2 regions of the Veillonella magna genome follow, and region 1 is predicted to be linked to the other one. Evidence: a T-box and tRNA genes for the amino acid it is inferred to sense, from the RefSeq annotation. Region 1 holds a T-box; the other holds one or more tRNA genes.
The links. A T-box is a leader RNA that pairs with one kind of tRNA and senses whether it is charged. The one in region 1 lies ahead of Q5873_RS00470 (valine--tRNA ligase), so its partner is inferred to be a tRNA-Val.
Positions count from the first base shown of each region.

Region 2: it encodes a tRNA-Val, which carries the amino acid that the T-box ahead of Q5873_RS00470 (valine--tRNA ligase) is inferred to sense. The anticodon was not compared.

Region 1 covers NZ_CAUGKU010000001.1:100,085-107,992, forward strand. The annotation lists gene Q5873_RS00470 (valine--tRNA ligase) at 1-1,891, opposite strand, end outside; T-box leader at 1,928-2,155, opposite strand; gene tatC (twin-arginine translocase subunit TatC) at 2,270-3,124, opposite strand; gene Q5873_RS00480 (polyprenyl synthetase family protein) at 3,127-4,098, opposite strand; gene yihA (ribosome biogenesis GTP-binding protein YihA/YsxC) at 4,095-4,790, opposite strand; gene lon (endopeptidase La) at 4,787-7,099, opposite strand; gene clpX (ATP-dependent protease ATP-binding subunit ClpX) at 7,196-7,908, opposite strand, start outside.
Region 2 covers NZ_CAUGKU010000005.1:34,673-42,580, forward strand. The annotation lists gene Q5873_RS04010 (TetR/AcrR family transcriptional regulator) at 1-54, shown strand, start outside; gene Q5873_RS04015 (LPO_1073/Vpar_1526 family protein) at 257-1,945, opposite strand; tRNA gene Q5873_RS04020 (tRNA-Val) at 2,215-2,290, opposite strand; tRNA gene Q5873_RS04025 (tRNA-Glu) at 2,295-2,369, opposite strand; tRNA gene Q5873_RS04030 (tRNA-Asn) at 2,374-2,449, opposite strand; gene Q5873_RS04035 (GGDEF domain-containing protein) at 2,659-2,937, opposite strand; gene Q5873_RS04040 (Glu/Leu/Phe/Val family dehydrogenase) at 3,338-4,594, opposite strand; gene Q5873_RS04045 (exodeoxyribonuclease III) at 4,906-5,664, opposite strand; gene Q5873_RS04050 (hypothetical protein) at 5,692-5,877, opposite strand; gene Q5873_RS04055 (sulfurtransferase) at 5,902-6,723, opposite strand; gene Q5873_RS04060 (TIGR01440 family protein) at 6,773-7,330, opposite strand; gene Q5873_RS04065 (cation diffusion facilitator family transporter) at 7,469-7,908, opposite strand, start outside.

The sequences.
Region 1 (7,908 bases):
ACTTATCAAGATTAGCTGTAATACGTTCTACCGCGTTGTTGTACGATTCAATAATCCAACGGTCTGCCAACGTCAAATCATCTTCACTCGGCACAAAGGATTCGTCATAACCATCTAGGTTCATTATAACAAACTTAGCTGCATTCCAAATCTTATTGGCAAAGTTGCGATTTGCTTCTACCCGTTCCATGTAGAAACGCATATCGTTCCCCGGCGTATTCCCGGTTACCAACGTAAAACGCAACGCATCGGCACCGTATTCGGAAATAACATCCAACGGATTAATACCGTTGCCCAAGGACTTACTCATTTTACGACCTTGGCTATCACGTACCAAGCCGTGAATAAACACATGCTTGAACGGAATTTCATCCATGAATTCCAAGGCAGAGAAAATCATACGGGCCACCCAGAAAAAGATGATATCATACCCCGTTACCAACACACTTGTAGGATACCAATGCTTCAATTCAGCCGTCGATTCCGGCCATCCCATTGTCGCAAAAGGCCATAAGCCCGAGCTAAACCAGGTATCCAGCACGTCCGGATCTTGCGTTACATGACCGCCGCAATGTGGACAAACCGTAATGTCTTCACGAGAAACCGTCACTTCACCGCACTCATCACAATACCAAGCCGGGATACGGTGTCCCCACCATAGTTGACGAGAAATACACCAATCTCGAATATTTTCCAACCAATTTGTATATGTTTTGGTAAAGCGTTCCGGCACAAATTCAATATTACCATCTTGTACTGTTTTAAGGGCTGGCTTAGCCAATGGTTCCATTTTTACAAACCATTGCTTGGATACTAGCGGTTCCACAATAGTATCGCAACGCGAACAATGACCTACACTATGATCATGTTCTTCTATTTTTACCAGTAACCCCATATCCTGCAATTCATTCACTACTTGCTTGCGTGCTTCTTCACGAGTCAACCCACTGAATTTACCGGCACCATCATTCATAGTGCCATCCAAATTCATAACCACAATGGATTCCAAATTGTGGCGCTGTCCCATTTCAAAGTCATTCGGGTCATGAGCAGGTGTGATTTTAACACACCCCGTACCAAAAGCCGGATCTACATAACTATCGGCAATAACCGGTATTTCTCGTTCTACAAATGGCAATACCAATGTCTTACCAATCAATGCATTATATCGTTCATCCTCCGGATTAACAGCTACCGCTACGTCACCGAACATTGTTTCCGGTCGTGTCGTGGCTACTGTCACGAAGACACCGTCTTCGCCTTTTACCGGATAATTAATAAACCACAAATGACCCTTTTCATCAGCATGTTCTACTTCAATATCGCTAAGAGCCGTATGGCAACTTGGGCACCAATTGGTAATACGTTCACCGCGATAAATTAATCCTTTTTCATAGAGACGAACGAATACTTCCCGTACCGCTTTATAATAACCATCATCAAGGGTAAATCGTTCACGCGACCAATCACAGGACGCCCCTAAGCTACGGATCTGTTTAACAATGGTATTACCGTATTCGTGCTTCCACTCCCAAACGCGCTTTATAAACTCATCGCGTCCCAAATCATAACGGCTTTTTCCTTCTTTTTCCAATACGTTTTTTTCTACCTTTACCTGTGTTGCAATACCGGCATGGTCCGTTCCGGGCATCCAGAGCACATTGTATCCTTGCATACGCTTAAATCGGATCAAAATATCCTGTAACGTATTATCCAGCGCATGCCCCATATGTAATTGACCCGTTACATTCGGCGGAGGCAATACAATGCTAAACGGTTTCTTAGCCGGATCTACCTCTTCATGGAAATAATTTTTCTTTTCCCAAAACGAATACCAAGATTGTTCAATCTCGGCAGGATTATATGCTTCTAAATTCTTGTACTCACTCATACCTGTCCTCCAGTATATAAAAAAAGCCCTTCGTCCTACTAGGACGAAAGGGCTTGACTTCCGCGGTACCACCTAACTTATTGCCCAAATAAGGACAATCACTCATTCGCCGTAACGGGGCTTTCCGGAAATAACTACACACCGCTAAACGCAGCTTCCCTATTTCAGCTTCGAGGCTACCCTTCTTGCCGTTCGCACGTCGCTCTCACCTACCGACGCTCTCTGCAGCGTAGTGCAAAAATTTTTCCTCTTCATCGCCTGTTCCATATTTCTATGCTAAATCATAGCAAAAAAACGGTAGCTCTGTCAATTTCAGACACTACCGTTTTCCGTAACTATGACGCTACATACAGATAATAGTTAATAGTGATGTTTATTTTATTTCTTCATAACCCGAGATACAATCCACAAGCTAACCTCATATAAAAGTATCATAGGTAAGGCAATCATCGTTTGTGAAAACATATCAGGCGTCGGCGAAATAGCCGCACCGATAACAAAAGATAAGAAAATAAAAATCTTTCGCTTTTTCTTCAGCATTGCCGATGTGACCATATTCATCTTTGCCAAAATAATCATGATAATAGGCAACTCAAAAATAATACCGAAGGGTAAAATGAACGCAATAACAAAATCTACGTACTGCCCTATAGAAAACATCGGTTGCAATTCATCAGTAGAAAAGCCGATAAAAAAGGCCACTGCTGCGGGCAATACAAGAAAATACGAAAAAACGATGCCTATCAAAAACAGAATAATAGCAAAAGGCAAAAACCAATTGGTCAAACGACGTTCTTTTGTACGGAGAGCAGGTTTTACAAATGCCCATACTTGGTACAGCCAAATAGGGGAAGCCCCTATAAGTCCGCCAACCAAGGCCACCTTCATATACGTAAAAAACGCTTCCGTCGGTCGCATATAGTAAAGTTTACCCGCCGGTGCAATCAATAGCTGCAGCAAATCATCCACGTAATAGTATGCAATCCCAAAAGCTATTGCGATGCAAACTACAGAGATAATAATTCGCCGACGTAGCTCAGATAAATGACCGACTAATGACATAGCCCCTGCTTCTGCCATCATCTTTGCTTCCGACTCCGTATATACCTCTTTATTCTCTTCGTCAGCCATACCGTTTTTTAAGGCAGCCTGACGATTCCGTTGTTCAATCACACTATTCAACGACGGTTTTCGCTTCGGATCGTTAAAATCTCGTACCCGAAATGCTTCCATAGCTATACCTTTCTGTGTGCTAACGACATCAATACGCCCAGCAATATCTCCTTGCCTGCAAAAGCCGGTAATGCCGTCAATGCATCCTGTGCCTCTTTAACATATGTCGCATTGAGTTTTTCCGCCTCTGTTACACCGCCTTCTTTAGCGATATAAGACATAAATTCCATTACATCGCCACCGGTTTCTATGCGTCGCAGTTCACTCTCAATATACGCCTTGTTATCCTCGCGCACTATAGCTAATAAGGGATATGTGAGTATGCCTTCCCGTAAATCTTTTCCCACCGGTTTACCGGCTGTTGCTTCTGTGGCCTGATAATCTAAGATATCATCAGTAATCTGAAAGGACATGCCTAGCGCATGGCCAAATCGTTTAAGTAGTACAATATCTTCCGAATTCCAATGTCCCAATATGCCGCCCAGTTCCAAGCACGCTTCAATGAAATCAGCTGTCTTTTTCTGCGTCTTGATTAAATAACGTTCTACGCCTTGATCAACGCGGAATACATCTTCCATCTGCAAAAATTCGCCTTCTACCAGCGCCGAAATGACAAAGGAAAAAATCTTCAAGCATTCAACAGAACCAATCTGAGCCACAACGTCAAAAGCTTTTGCGAATAGATAGTCACCGCTTAAAATAGCTACCTTGTTCCCTTTACTGCAATGAATGGCTTCGTGACCGCGACGCATAGCCGCTTGATCTAATACATCATCATGGATTAACGTAGCCAGATGTAACATCTCCACTGCTGCTGCCACAGCTACTCGTTGGTCTTGATTAGAATGCCCTGCCAATGCTATAAGCAAACACAGCTGTGCCCGTAATCGTTTTCCCCTCGACAAAGCCAAAGGCCTTATTAGGCTATTAAAATCCTCAGAACCGGTATGTAACGCATCGGCCAAATATGCCTCAACTAACTGCATTTCGCCGGCTATTATTCGTTTTAGGTTGTCATTTACCGATTCGTTCATTCCTCTTCCCCCACAATAACTGTATTAATACGCTGTAACAATAATTCCCGACCTGTATGATTCAAAGAGCTATACGCAATGGGTGCCGTTTTTGTCGGAAATAGCTCTTTAATACGCTGCATATTCCGCTGTCGCTCGCTGCTCTTTAACTTATCTACCTTGGTCACTACAATTTGCAATGGAACCCCGGACTCCATAAGCCATTTAAAAGCCTCTTGGTCAATGGGGAGCTCCGGATGGCGACCATCAATTAATAAACAAAGTAGCATAAGCCTATCGGAGTGTAATATATAGTCTGCGATAAACGATGACCAAATATCACGATTCCCCTTATCCGTTTTAGCGAAACCATATCCAGGTAAATCCACCAGAAACCAATGATACCTCAATTCTTCCGTATTGCTAATATCTTCCTTCGATGTAATGGAAAAGAAATTAATTGTTCTCGTCTTCCCCGGTTGCCCACTAACCAAAGCAAGCCCTCGGTGATTACACAAGGAATTTATCAATGATGATTTTCCTACATTAGAGCGCCCTAAAAAAGCAATTTCTACGGTATCACCTTCCGGGTATTGATCTGCCCGTACGGCCGAAGCCGTATAAGCAGAAGCTATAATACGCGGCCCCTTCGGCTCTTTTCGAGTATACTGCGGTGCCGGACCTCGCTTTACCTGTTTCTTTCGCTGTTTCATTTTGCAAACGCCTTTGCTAACACATCATCCATAGTTTTAACAGTAGTAATTTTTAAGCCTTTTTTTACCGACTCCGGTAACTTGGCCACGTCCTTTTGATTGCCATAAGGAATCAAAACTTCTTTAATTCCGTGGCGCAACGCAGCCAACATCTTTTCTTTCAAACCGCCGATAGGCAACACACGGCCACGAATCGTAATTTCTCCGGTCATAGCCAAATCGGACCGCACCTTTTTATCTGTCAAAGCCGACACAACCGCTAACGTCATGGTAATACCTGCAGACGGTCCATCCTTCGGTGTAGCCCCTTCCGGTAAATGCACGTGAATATCCGTATTCTTATAGAATTCCTTTGGCAATGCCAAATGTTCTGCATTATGACGAATATAAGCCATAGCTGCCTGACCGGATTCCTGCATTACCTTCCCTAAACTGCCTGTTAGGCTAAGCTTACCGGTTCCTTCCATCGTGGTAGCTTCGCAAGGTAAAACCACGCCACCTACCGAAGTCCATGCCAATCCGCAGACCAAACCAACTTGCGGCTCTTTTTCTCGCTCCTGCTCCGTAAAAATAGGCGCACCCAAATAATGCGGTACATTTTTTACTGTCACGCGAGGTGCCTTGCCATCGCCTTCTACGACTTCATAAGCAACTTTGCGCAACACTTTAGCAATCGTTTTTTCCAAAGTACGGACACCGGCTTCTCTGGTGTATTCGCTAATCACCTTACGCAGTACCGCATCGGACAGCTTCACATTTTGACCATCCAAACCATTGCGCTTGATTTGCTTAGGTACTAAATACCGTTTAGCAATTTCTAGTTTTTCTTCTTCCATATAACTGGAAAGCTCAATAATTTCCATGCGATCCAAAAGCGGTCCCGGTATATTTCCGGCTACATTAGCCGTAGTAATCCAGAATACTTCGGAGAAATCAAAAGGCAATTCAATAAAATGATCGCTGAAGGTTTTATTTTGTTCCGGATCAAGCAACTCCAATAATGCCGATGACGGATCACCCTTATAATCAGATGCTAATTTATCAATTTCATCCAGCAAAAATACAGGATTCTTCGTTCCCGCATTTTTCATTCCCTGAATCATACGTCCCGGTAACGCTCCTACATACGTACGTCGATGTCCTCTGATTTCTGCTTCATCACGCACACCACCTAGGGAAGCGCGCACGAATTTACGGTTCATTGCTTTTGCAATAGACGTTGCCAACGATGTTTTACCAACCCCCGGCGGTCCCACCAAGCAAAGAATGGAACCACCTTGCGAACCACTTAACTTGCGAACCGCTAAGAATTCAAGAATGCGTTCCTTAATCTTCTCCAACCCATAATGATCCTGATTGAGGATTTTTGCAGCCTCATTAATATCCAATCGATCTTCCGATTCTTTATCCCACGGCAATGCCAATACCCAATCTAGGTAATTGCGTAAAATAGTTGATTCCGGCATCATCTGCGGCATGCGGCTATAGCGAGCAATTTCCTTTTCAATGCGTTCTCTGATGTCATCGGATACCTTAAGTTTACTCAACTGTTCGCGTAGTTCATTTGCCTCCTCATCGGGATCTACCTTATCACCCAATTCATCGTGAATGGCTCTAATTTTTTCGCGCAAAAAGTATTCTTTCTGCTGCATTTCCATTTGTTGACGAACCTGATGATTAATTTCCTCCTCCAAATGAGAAATTTCCAACTCTGTATTGAGTACAGCAATGATTTTGTGAAGACGTTCCTTAATATCCAAAATATTCAAAAGCTGCTGCTTTTTAAATAAGGGTACCGGCAGCACCGATGCAATTTGATCTGCCAATATGTTCGGATTGTTAATATTCATTATACGAGTAACTACTTCTTCCGATACAGACTTCGTTTCATCTGTCCACTGCAGAAATTTAGATTGAGCAAAACGGCGATATGCTTCTAATTCTACCATGTTCTCACCGATAGGCTTAAGTTCAGTAAAGGTTGCACTGTTGTATCCATCTACTAATTCAATATTATCTATAGTAATGCGATGTATTCCCTCTACCAAAATACGAATAATGCCTCCCGGCAAACGTAGCATTTGTTTTATTTTAGCCAGTGTACCCACGGTAGCGATTTCGCTTTGCACAGGATCTTCGACATTCTCATCCAGCTGGGCAACCACAGCTATTAGGCGATCATCCGCCATTGCCTTTTCCACAGCTTTGATAGATTTATCACGCCCAATATCAAGTTGGGCCGTAACCTTAGGATATACTACCATACCACGCAGAGGTATCATCGGTAATATTGTCTGTGACTCGCTCATAGGGCCTCCTTTTCTATATCTATTTAAAAAGAAACTCATTCCATACTGAAATGAGTTTCTTAAACTTAGAATATCTTCTCGTTTTTTATGGCCGACTCATTTTTTGAGTATGGGCTGTGCTTCACCCTTAACGGCTTCGCGCGTAATAACACAACCGGTAATGTCTGGTGTAGAAGGTACATCATACATAACCCGTTTCATTACTTTTTCAATAATTGACCGTAACCCGCGAGCCCCGGTATTTCGTTTCAGTGCTTCCGCTGCAATTTCTTCTAACGCATCAGCCTCAAAGGTCAATGTCACATGATCCAGCTCCAGCATCTTTTCATACTGTTTTGTTAACGCATTTTTAGGTTCCGTTAAAATTCGAATTAACCCTTCTTTATCAAGTGGATCAAGAGTTACCGTTACCGGTAATCGACCTATGAACTCCGGAATCAAACCAAATTTTTGTAAATCTTCCGGCACTACTTCCTTAAGAATGGAGGCTACATCTCGTTCCTCCTGCTTTTGAATATCTGCGCCAAAGCCAAGTGTTTTCTTTGCTGTTCGCTTAGAAATCACTTTATCAAGACCATCAAAGGCACCGCCACAAATAAATAGAATGTTAGTAGTGTCAATCTGAATAAGTTCTTGATGTGGATGCTTACGACCACCCTGAGGCGGCACGGACGCAACTGTGCCTTCCAAAATTTTCAGCAATGCCTGCTGAACTCCTTCACCTGATACATCGCGTGTAATAGATGGGTTTTCTGATTTGCGGGCAATTTTATCGATTTCATCAATATAAATAATACCTCGTTCGGCTT
Region 2 (7,908 bases), on a different contig from region 1:
TTCATTTGCCAGCTTAACGCATTTAAACAAAGAGCCGACGAGGAACAATCATAAAGTAACCCCCCTATACCACACCGGACCATGCAACATAAAATAAAACAAAAAAACTCCCTCAAAATAAGACATAAAAAAACTCCCTCCAGTTACGAAGGAGCGCAAACTGATGTAAGCGTTCATCGTAAACCGGAGGGAGTATTTTATTAGTATAGCCGCAACATGTATTACCTCCACAGCATCTATCACAATCACAGCATGATTACAACCATGGCGACAAATCGAATTCTTCGCCGATAGTTACTTTCACATGAGCTCGTCCCAAGTACAAGCCCAAGAGGGTCAATGTCATTTTGGAAATCGGCGTGGTGTCGTATACTTCGGCAAGGTTTACCAATACCGGCGAAATGCGTTCCATAATTTCCAAACTTTCCCGTCCCGTAAAAGCTGTCGGCTTGCTCTTGGCCAATGCCAACAGACGCTGCTGAATGTCACCGTCACTGATATGTGCCAAGCGGAAGAAGCGCTGTGCCAAACCTTCATCTACTAAGGTGAGTTTGTACATAGAAGAATTAATGCTGCGCGCAATAAAGCGTTCGTCCAAGCGTTCACCGTCCAATGCCATGCTCAGCTCATCCCGAGTAAAGCCGCGGTATTTAAAAATCAGCGGATACGAATTACTGAAGATAGCTGCGAGGCTAACCCGATCGGTAGCCTGTGCGCTACAGTGCAAGTATTCCAGCTGACGATGCATGGATTCGTCCCGCGGTACATCCGACACAAAGGGCTCGATATATTTTTCCACATAGTGGCGCAGGTTATCCATGCTATAGTTATTGGAGTTACGGGAGTACTGTAATAAAAGTGCCAAGGCCATAACCTGGAAATGACCTAAGTGAAGATGCGGTAAAATGCGAAGCGCATCAAAGGCCAACAAGTAAAGCGTGCTTGATTTCGGTTGCTGCACTACATCGCCGAAGGCTTCGATGGCTGTTTCGTACATCCACGGTGTAGGCGTTGCCACATAGGCTTTTTGCATACACATCAACGCTTCCTGTACGACAATATTTTCCAGAAGAGCCTTTACTTCTGCTTCACCGGTAATTCCCAAGCGCTGCAAGGCATCGGCGGTAATGGCGCGAACACCTTCTTTAGCAGAGTCACCAAGCATCCCGAAGGATTGCATAAAGTGATGCACCGCCCAGTCCACCGCATCACCGGCAGCCGGTACATCGCCATGAGAGGCAGTTCGTTTTGCTGCCGGAGTCGTTTCTGCCGTAACTACCGGCAAGATACGCGTCGCATCGTCAGCCACTTCCGAAGCTTCCATGGTCCGCACATTAATCGGCGCAATAGGTCGCGTCATATCCGTATCGGCCGGAGCTGTCGGCTTTTGTGTATGTGTCGCACCGTCTGTGTCTGCCAGGTGACGTGCCAATTCTTCCCGCGAACCGATAACTACAGTAGCATCCGTATTTACGGAGGAATTCGGCACTGTCTGTTCTGCGGCCCTATGACCCTTCACCGTATGACGGCGAGCCTGTGCGTCTGCTTCATCGCGCTTTGCCTTACTATGCTTGCGGCGCCATTCCCGTTCTTCTACCTTGGCAGCCGCCTGTTCACTGTGATGACGTGCATGCGTATCTCGGTGCGATGCCGGCATAATCTGCGTGGCTTCCATAGCTTCCTGCGTCGGTGCCTCGGCGTTGGTTTTCGCTGCTTCGCCGTTACGACGAGTCGCCGTATCCTCTACAGTTACATTGCGCGTACGATATTGTGTACCGCCGTGCTCCGCTCGTTTTCGTTCGTAATAATCCGCATTCGCCACCGTCTCGCGAGCAGCAGGCCGTTTTGCTGTCGGCTCATCCTTATCACGGAATACTAAGTAACATACAAAGAAAAAAACAATCACTACAGCCAATACTACTAAATATGGTATATAGGCAGTCATGAAGTAACCCTCCTACCTGATTCTCAATCTATGATGAAAGCGTTATATTCTACCTGCTATGTTAGCACATATACCCCATATCGCCAATGGGGAGTTAGCGTATTCAACAAAAATCTCACAGAATACATCTGTCATAGTATACTCTCCTATCAATCTAAGCATGACTCGCTGTAGGGCTACCAACGGTTACCTATCCATGCCATGCGATGTTTCTGTGAGAAGGTATAAAAAAAACGAGCCATCTTCCGAAGAAAATGGCTCGCTTGGTTTGGTGGACGATGACAGGATCGAACTGCCGACATCCTGCTTGTAAGGCAGGCGCTCTCCCAGCTGAGCTAATCGTCCATGCTGGTGACCCGTGGGGGAATCGAACCCCCGATACCGCCGTGAAAGGGCGGTGTCTTAACCGCTTGACCAACGGGCCACAATGGCTCCCCGAGTAGGACTCGAACCTACGACCGATCGGTTAACAGCCGATTGCTCTACCGACTGAGCTATCGAGGAATGGTACGTCAATTATTATATGATACTGCGCTGATAAATGCAAGCCCTTTTTTATAAATTACTTTATATTTTTTTACTTCTTCTAACAAAATGCTTCTCGGCCCGCTTTTAGCGGCGCATACGACGCTCGGTTTAATTGTTCCGGACTTACGGTCGTATGCGCGGTATCCTTATTGAGCACCTATATGTATCCTATATCAATGGCAAGCTTACCGACTGGCATACCGATTCTTACCGGAATTTTTAGCATGGTATGCTCGTTCATCGGCTATGCGAAGCAGCGTCCCGTACGTACGACCGTCATGCGGTGCAATGGCAACGCCGATGCGGCCGATGTAATAAATTTCTCCATCCAGTTCGTGACGCATGATACCTACCGCTCGGCGCAATGCTTCGTCACCGGCTTGATGACCGAAGATATCGTTAACCTGTTTAAAATTATCCAGATCCAAAAAGAGTAACGCTCCGCAATCATTATTGTGTTCCAATTCTTGAGAAATGCGTTCCCAACAAAGGCACCAACAAGCCCATATAAAAAGATGCCACCATAAACGGTTCTTTGCGCCACATAAAGGCGCTCACAATCATAGACTCTCTCAGCCACGATCGCTTCCACCGCATTTACTGTTTTAAATCATCTATCAATGGTAATTCTTCTGTATATCATTAGCATCCATGCCAAAAATAAAGGAGCCACATTCTATCGTCGTTGTTACGCAATCTACACGTTTTTGTCGACGATACCTGTCGCTCCTTTATCAGACTATAGCAGCCCCACAGCCCTAGCCAGCCCGTTATCGCTATATGCTATTCTACTCCGCTATGGTGCAGTGCTAACTACATATACAAATCAAATTATATATGCACGATTCACGCACTTATCAAACATCAACCGTTAAAGCCACGTAACTTACTAGCTGCTACCAAACGTTTTAACGCTACCATATACGCAGCTAAGCGCGGATATACCTTGTACTCCTGTTGCATAGCCCATACTTCTTCAAAGCTACGCTTCATATTTTTTTCCAAACGATCATTAACTTCTTCTTCCGTCCAATACAAGCCTTCTTTATTTTGTACCCATTCGTAATAAGAAGTAACAACGCCACCACCATTAGTCAATACATCCGGCAAGATGTCTACGCCTTTATCATAGAAATACAAATCTGCTTCATTCGTCGTAGGTCCGTTAGCCCCTTCCAAAAGAAGTTTTGCTTTAACATCTTTCATGTTATCGCCGTTAATCTGATTTTCCAAGGCAGCTAAGTATAATACATCAACATCCAATAAAAGCAGTTCTTTATTGTCGATAACCGTCATGCCCGGTTCTTCATAGCCTTCCAAAGATCGACCGTGCGTGTTAGCATATTCATACGCTTTTTCTACATCGATGCCGTTTGCATTGTAGATGGATCCGTGAACATCACCGATAGCTACAATCTTGCAACCTTCGCGATGCATGAGAAGTGCACCTACACTGCCTACGTTACCAAAGCCCTGAACGGCAATCGTCACATCAGACATCTTTTTGCCCTTCTTTTCCAAATAGCTTTTCAATGTAAACATACAACCACGACCAGTAGCTTCGTTACGTCCCAAAGAACCGCCTACTTCCAGTGGTTTACCGGTTACAACACCGGGTGACCAAACACCTTTCAGAGTACTGAATTCATCTACAATCCACGCCATAATTTGAGGATTGGTATTCACATCCGGTGCCGGTACATCCGTATCTACGCCAATAATCGGAGCTATCTTACGTACAAAACCGCGCGTCAACCGTTCCAGTTCACGTTTACTTAATTTTTTCGGATCTACTTTGATACCGCCCTTACCTCCGCCGTACGGTAAGTGAGCGATGGAATTCTTTATTGTCATCCAAGCAGCCAATGCACGTACTTCGTTTTCATCCGCATCGGGATGGAAACGAATACCCCCTTTAGCTGCCCCCATAATTGTACTGTGTTGTGTACGATAACCATTGAATACTTCAATGTGGCCGTCATCCATTTGTACCGGAATCGATACGCTCAGTTCACGTTCCGGATGGCGAATCACTTCATAATCATTACGCGTTAAGCCCAATTTCTGAGCTGCTTCGTCAAGTGTATTCAACATATTTTCATAAGGATTGTACTTTGCCATAGTCGTATCACCTCATATAGAATAACAGGTTTGCAAAACCAACCGTCTTGCTCATCTTCACTATACCACAGGGATAATTAAAAATATATCTCAATTTTCTATTTACGCATAATACAATGATTAAAAGTTATATCTAAACAATTAGATAATAACTAAAACGACCGGGGCTGTCATAGACCCGGTCGTTAGATTTCAAACTATACCATGAGAAATCAATATAGGCAAATCATTTGGTTTTATACACTTCTATAGACTATATATTAATTAATCATCTATTGGGACTCCTTATGCCCCATAAAAATAAACTATTTTTAATCAATGGCAATATCGAGCTCTACCGGGCAATGATCGCTACCAAAAATTTGCGGATGAATCTTTGCTTCTGTAATACTATTATCCAAACGTTTGGAAGTAATAAAGTAATCAATTCTCCACCCTACATTTCTATCGCGCGCTTTTCCCATATAGGACCACCAACTATACGCATCGGTTACATCCGGATATAAATGACGGAAGGTATCCGTAAAACCTGCTGCCAATAGTTCTGTCATTTTAGATCGCTCTTCATCGGTAAAGCCTGCATTTTTGTGATTGGTCTTCGGATTTTTCAAATCGATTTCTTCATGTGCTACATTGAGGTCACCGCAAAGAATCACCGGCTTTTTCGCATCCAGCTCCAGCAAATAATTACGGAATGCATCTTCCCATGTCATTCGATACGCAAGTCGTGCCAATCCTCGCTGACTGTTCGGCGTGTAGCAGGTCACCACATAGCAATGCTCATACTCCGCCGTAATAACGCGTCCTTCCTGGTCGTGTTCTTCAATGCCGATACCATAGGTAACACTGATTGGCTCCGTTTTAGTAAAAAGTGCCGTACCGCTGTACCCCTTCTTCACCGCACTGTTCCAATACTGGTGATAACCAGGCAATTCCAATTCAATCTGGTGGGGCTGTAGTTTGGTTTCCTGCAAACAAAATACATCCGCATCAAGTTCGTTAAAGCTATCCATGAAGCCTTTCGTCACTGCTGCCCGCAGGCCGTTTACATTCCAAGAAATAAGTTTCATACATTCCTCCTCACACAATACGTACCATCATTTTGTATCACGCCGTTTCCGCGCCTCTTCGGCCCGGCGCCTACGGCGGTGCGCGTCAAGATATAAACTGGCCGCTAAAAGAATCAATGCCGCCACATTCACCACCGTAAAACCAAAGCTATACATATGATACAGAATATACGCAAACACAATAACATACAATAATTTATATAAGGTTTGCAAACGAAACCCTCCTATACATTAGTTTTAATCATCCATCGTTTCCGTGCCCGTAGCAATCACCGCATTCTCATAGCTAGTCCAGTCACTAAAGCTACCAAGGTACAATGCTACGGGAATATTTAATTCATCCACGGCTAGCATTTCGATGGGTGCCGTAATACCGGAGCCACAATACAACACGGTTTTCTTGGTTGAGTTAAGAAGCGGCTTGAATATTTCCCTCAACTCCGCCTCCGGCTTTAAGCCATCCGCTGTATAAGGTAATTCATAATAAATATTAATCGCTGTCGGTATATGGCCGGCTACAGGATCTAGCGGTTCCACTTCACCGCGATAGCGTTCGGGTGCACGCACATCTACAAGAATCTTTTCCTGCGATGCGGTAAGAGCCACCACTTCATCATGACTAACAAGCCAATTCTCACGCCACTGCGGCACAAAAGACGACGGAGCTGGATTAGGTGTCACTGCCTGTGTCAACGGATACCCTTCCCGTTGCCAACGGCCAATGCCACCGGCCAGTACTTTTACATTTTCAATCCCGGCATAGCGTAACATCCACCACAGTCGGCCCACACCGGTCATCCAATCATCATAAATAACTACTGTGGATGTAATCGTAAGTCCCAATCGCCGCAGCGTTTCTGCAAAATTATCCTTCGTCGGTAACGGATGACGGCCACCGTGCGCTTCCACAGGTTTTGTCAAATCCCGTTCTACGTCGAGAGCTAAGGCTCCTTCGATGTGACCGGCCTCGTAAGGCCCCTTACCGCGTACGTCAATAATCACAAGGTTCCCCTGTGCTTGTAATGTATGTAACTCCTTTGGTGTAATAAAATTTTTCATACATCTCAACTCCTTCTTCACAACATAATTGAATCCGCACGTCATCAAATTACATCAATGCTTCATCATACACAGCCCTCGGTCCACCGATATATTTCGGGCGCACCCGAGCCGCCGTCAAATGAGCTTCACCGATTGCCTTCACTGCTAACCGCACCGGCACGGCTACATGTTTTAAATGCATACCGATAAACGTGTCACCAATATCAAGACCTGCATCGGCCTTGATATATTCCACAACCACCGGATCTGTCATTCGACCGAAAGCCGTCGTTGCCATAGCACCGCCTGCATGTAGCTGCGGTACAGCATTACAAATATATAAATCATTGCACTCCGCCACAGAACGCTCTGTTACTATGGCTCTGTTTAAATGTTCGCAGCACTGAAAAGCCAAGGCAAAGCCTTTTTCTTTAGCCACCGCAGCCAATGCTTCGTAAATGGCCACGCCAATATCCGGTCCCGATGCAGTACCGATTTTCTTACCCTGCACTTCGCTGGTAGAACAGCCAATAATCATAATTTGACCTTCCTTCAGTTTGGCTTTATCCGCTAACTCCGTTGCTGCTTGCGTTATTTCTGCTTTAATTTGTGCCAACCCTTCCATGAATAGTCCCTCTTTTCTTTGCTATGTATTGCCATATCTATTGCACCGTTGCTTAAACCATGTGTAAGCTCTTTATTCAAACTAACTATTAAATGTTTTAACAAATAATTCACCGGTTTCTCCGAACCGTCTTTCAAATTACTCGTCATCATCGGCTTCATCCAATAAATAATCCTTTGCCATCCAACGCTTGGTAGCCGTAAAGGTAATCGTTACCCATTTTTCTTCGGCTCGCCCACCGATAGCTTCATCAATTTCATTGCGAATCGCATCCAACTCCACTATGCGTTGATGCTCATAATTTTTGGGGATTAAAATATCGATTTCAATGATCTTTGTCTTCCCATAAGCCTGCACGCTGCTTACATAATCCTTAAAATGATAGCGCTCCATGAATTCATCCATAATCCGCTGAATCCGATTATGCAACTCCATCGGTGCCACTCCCATAATTTGTTTCATAGAAGGCACCAAAATTTTTATAGCACTGGGAAGCATTTGTATGGACAAGGCGATGAGTACCACCGGATCCACATATCGCGCATAGATGGCCCATTCCGTTTGTTCCAATCCCCATG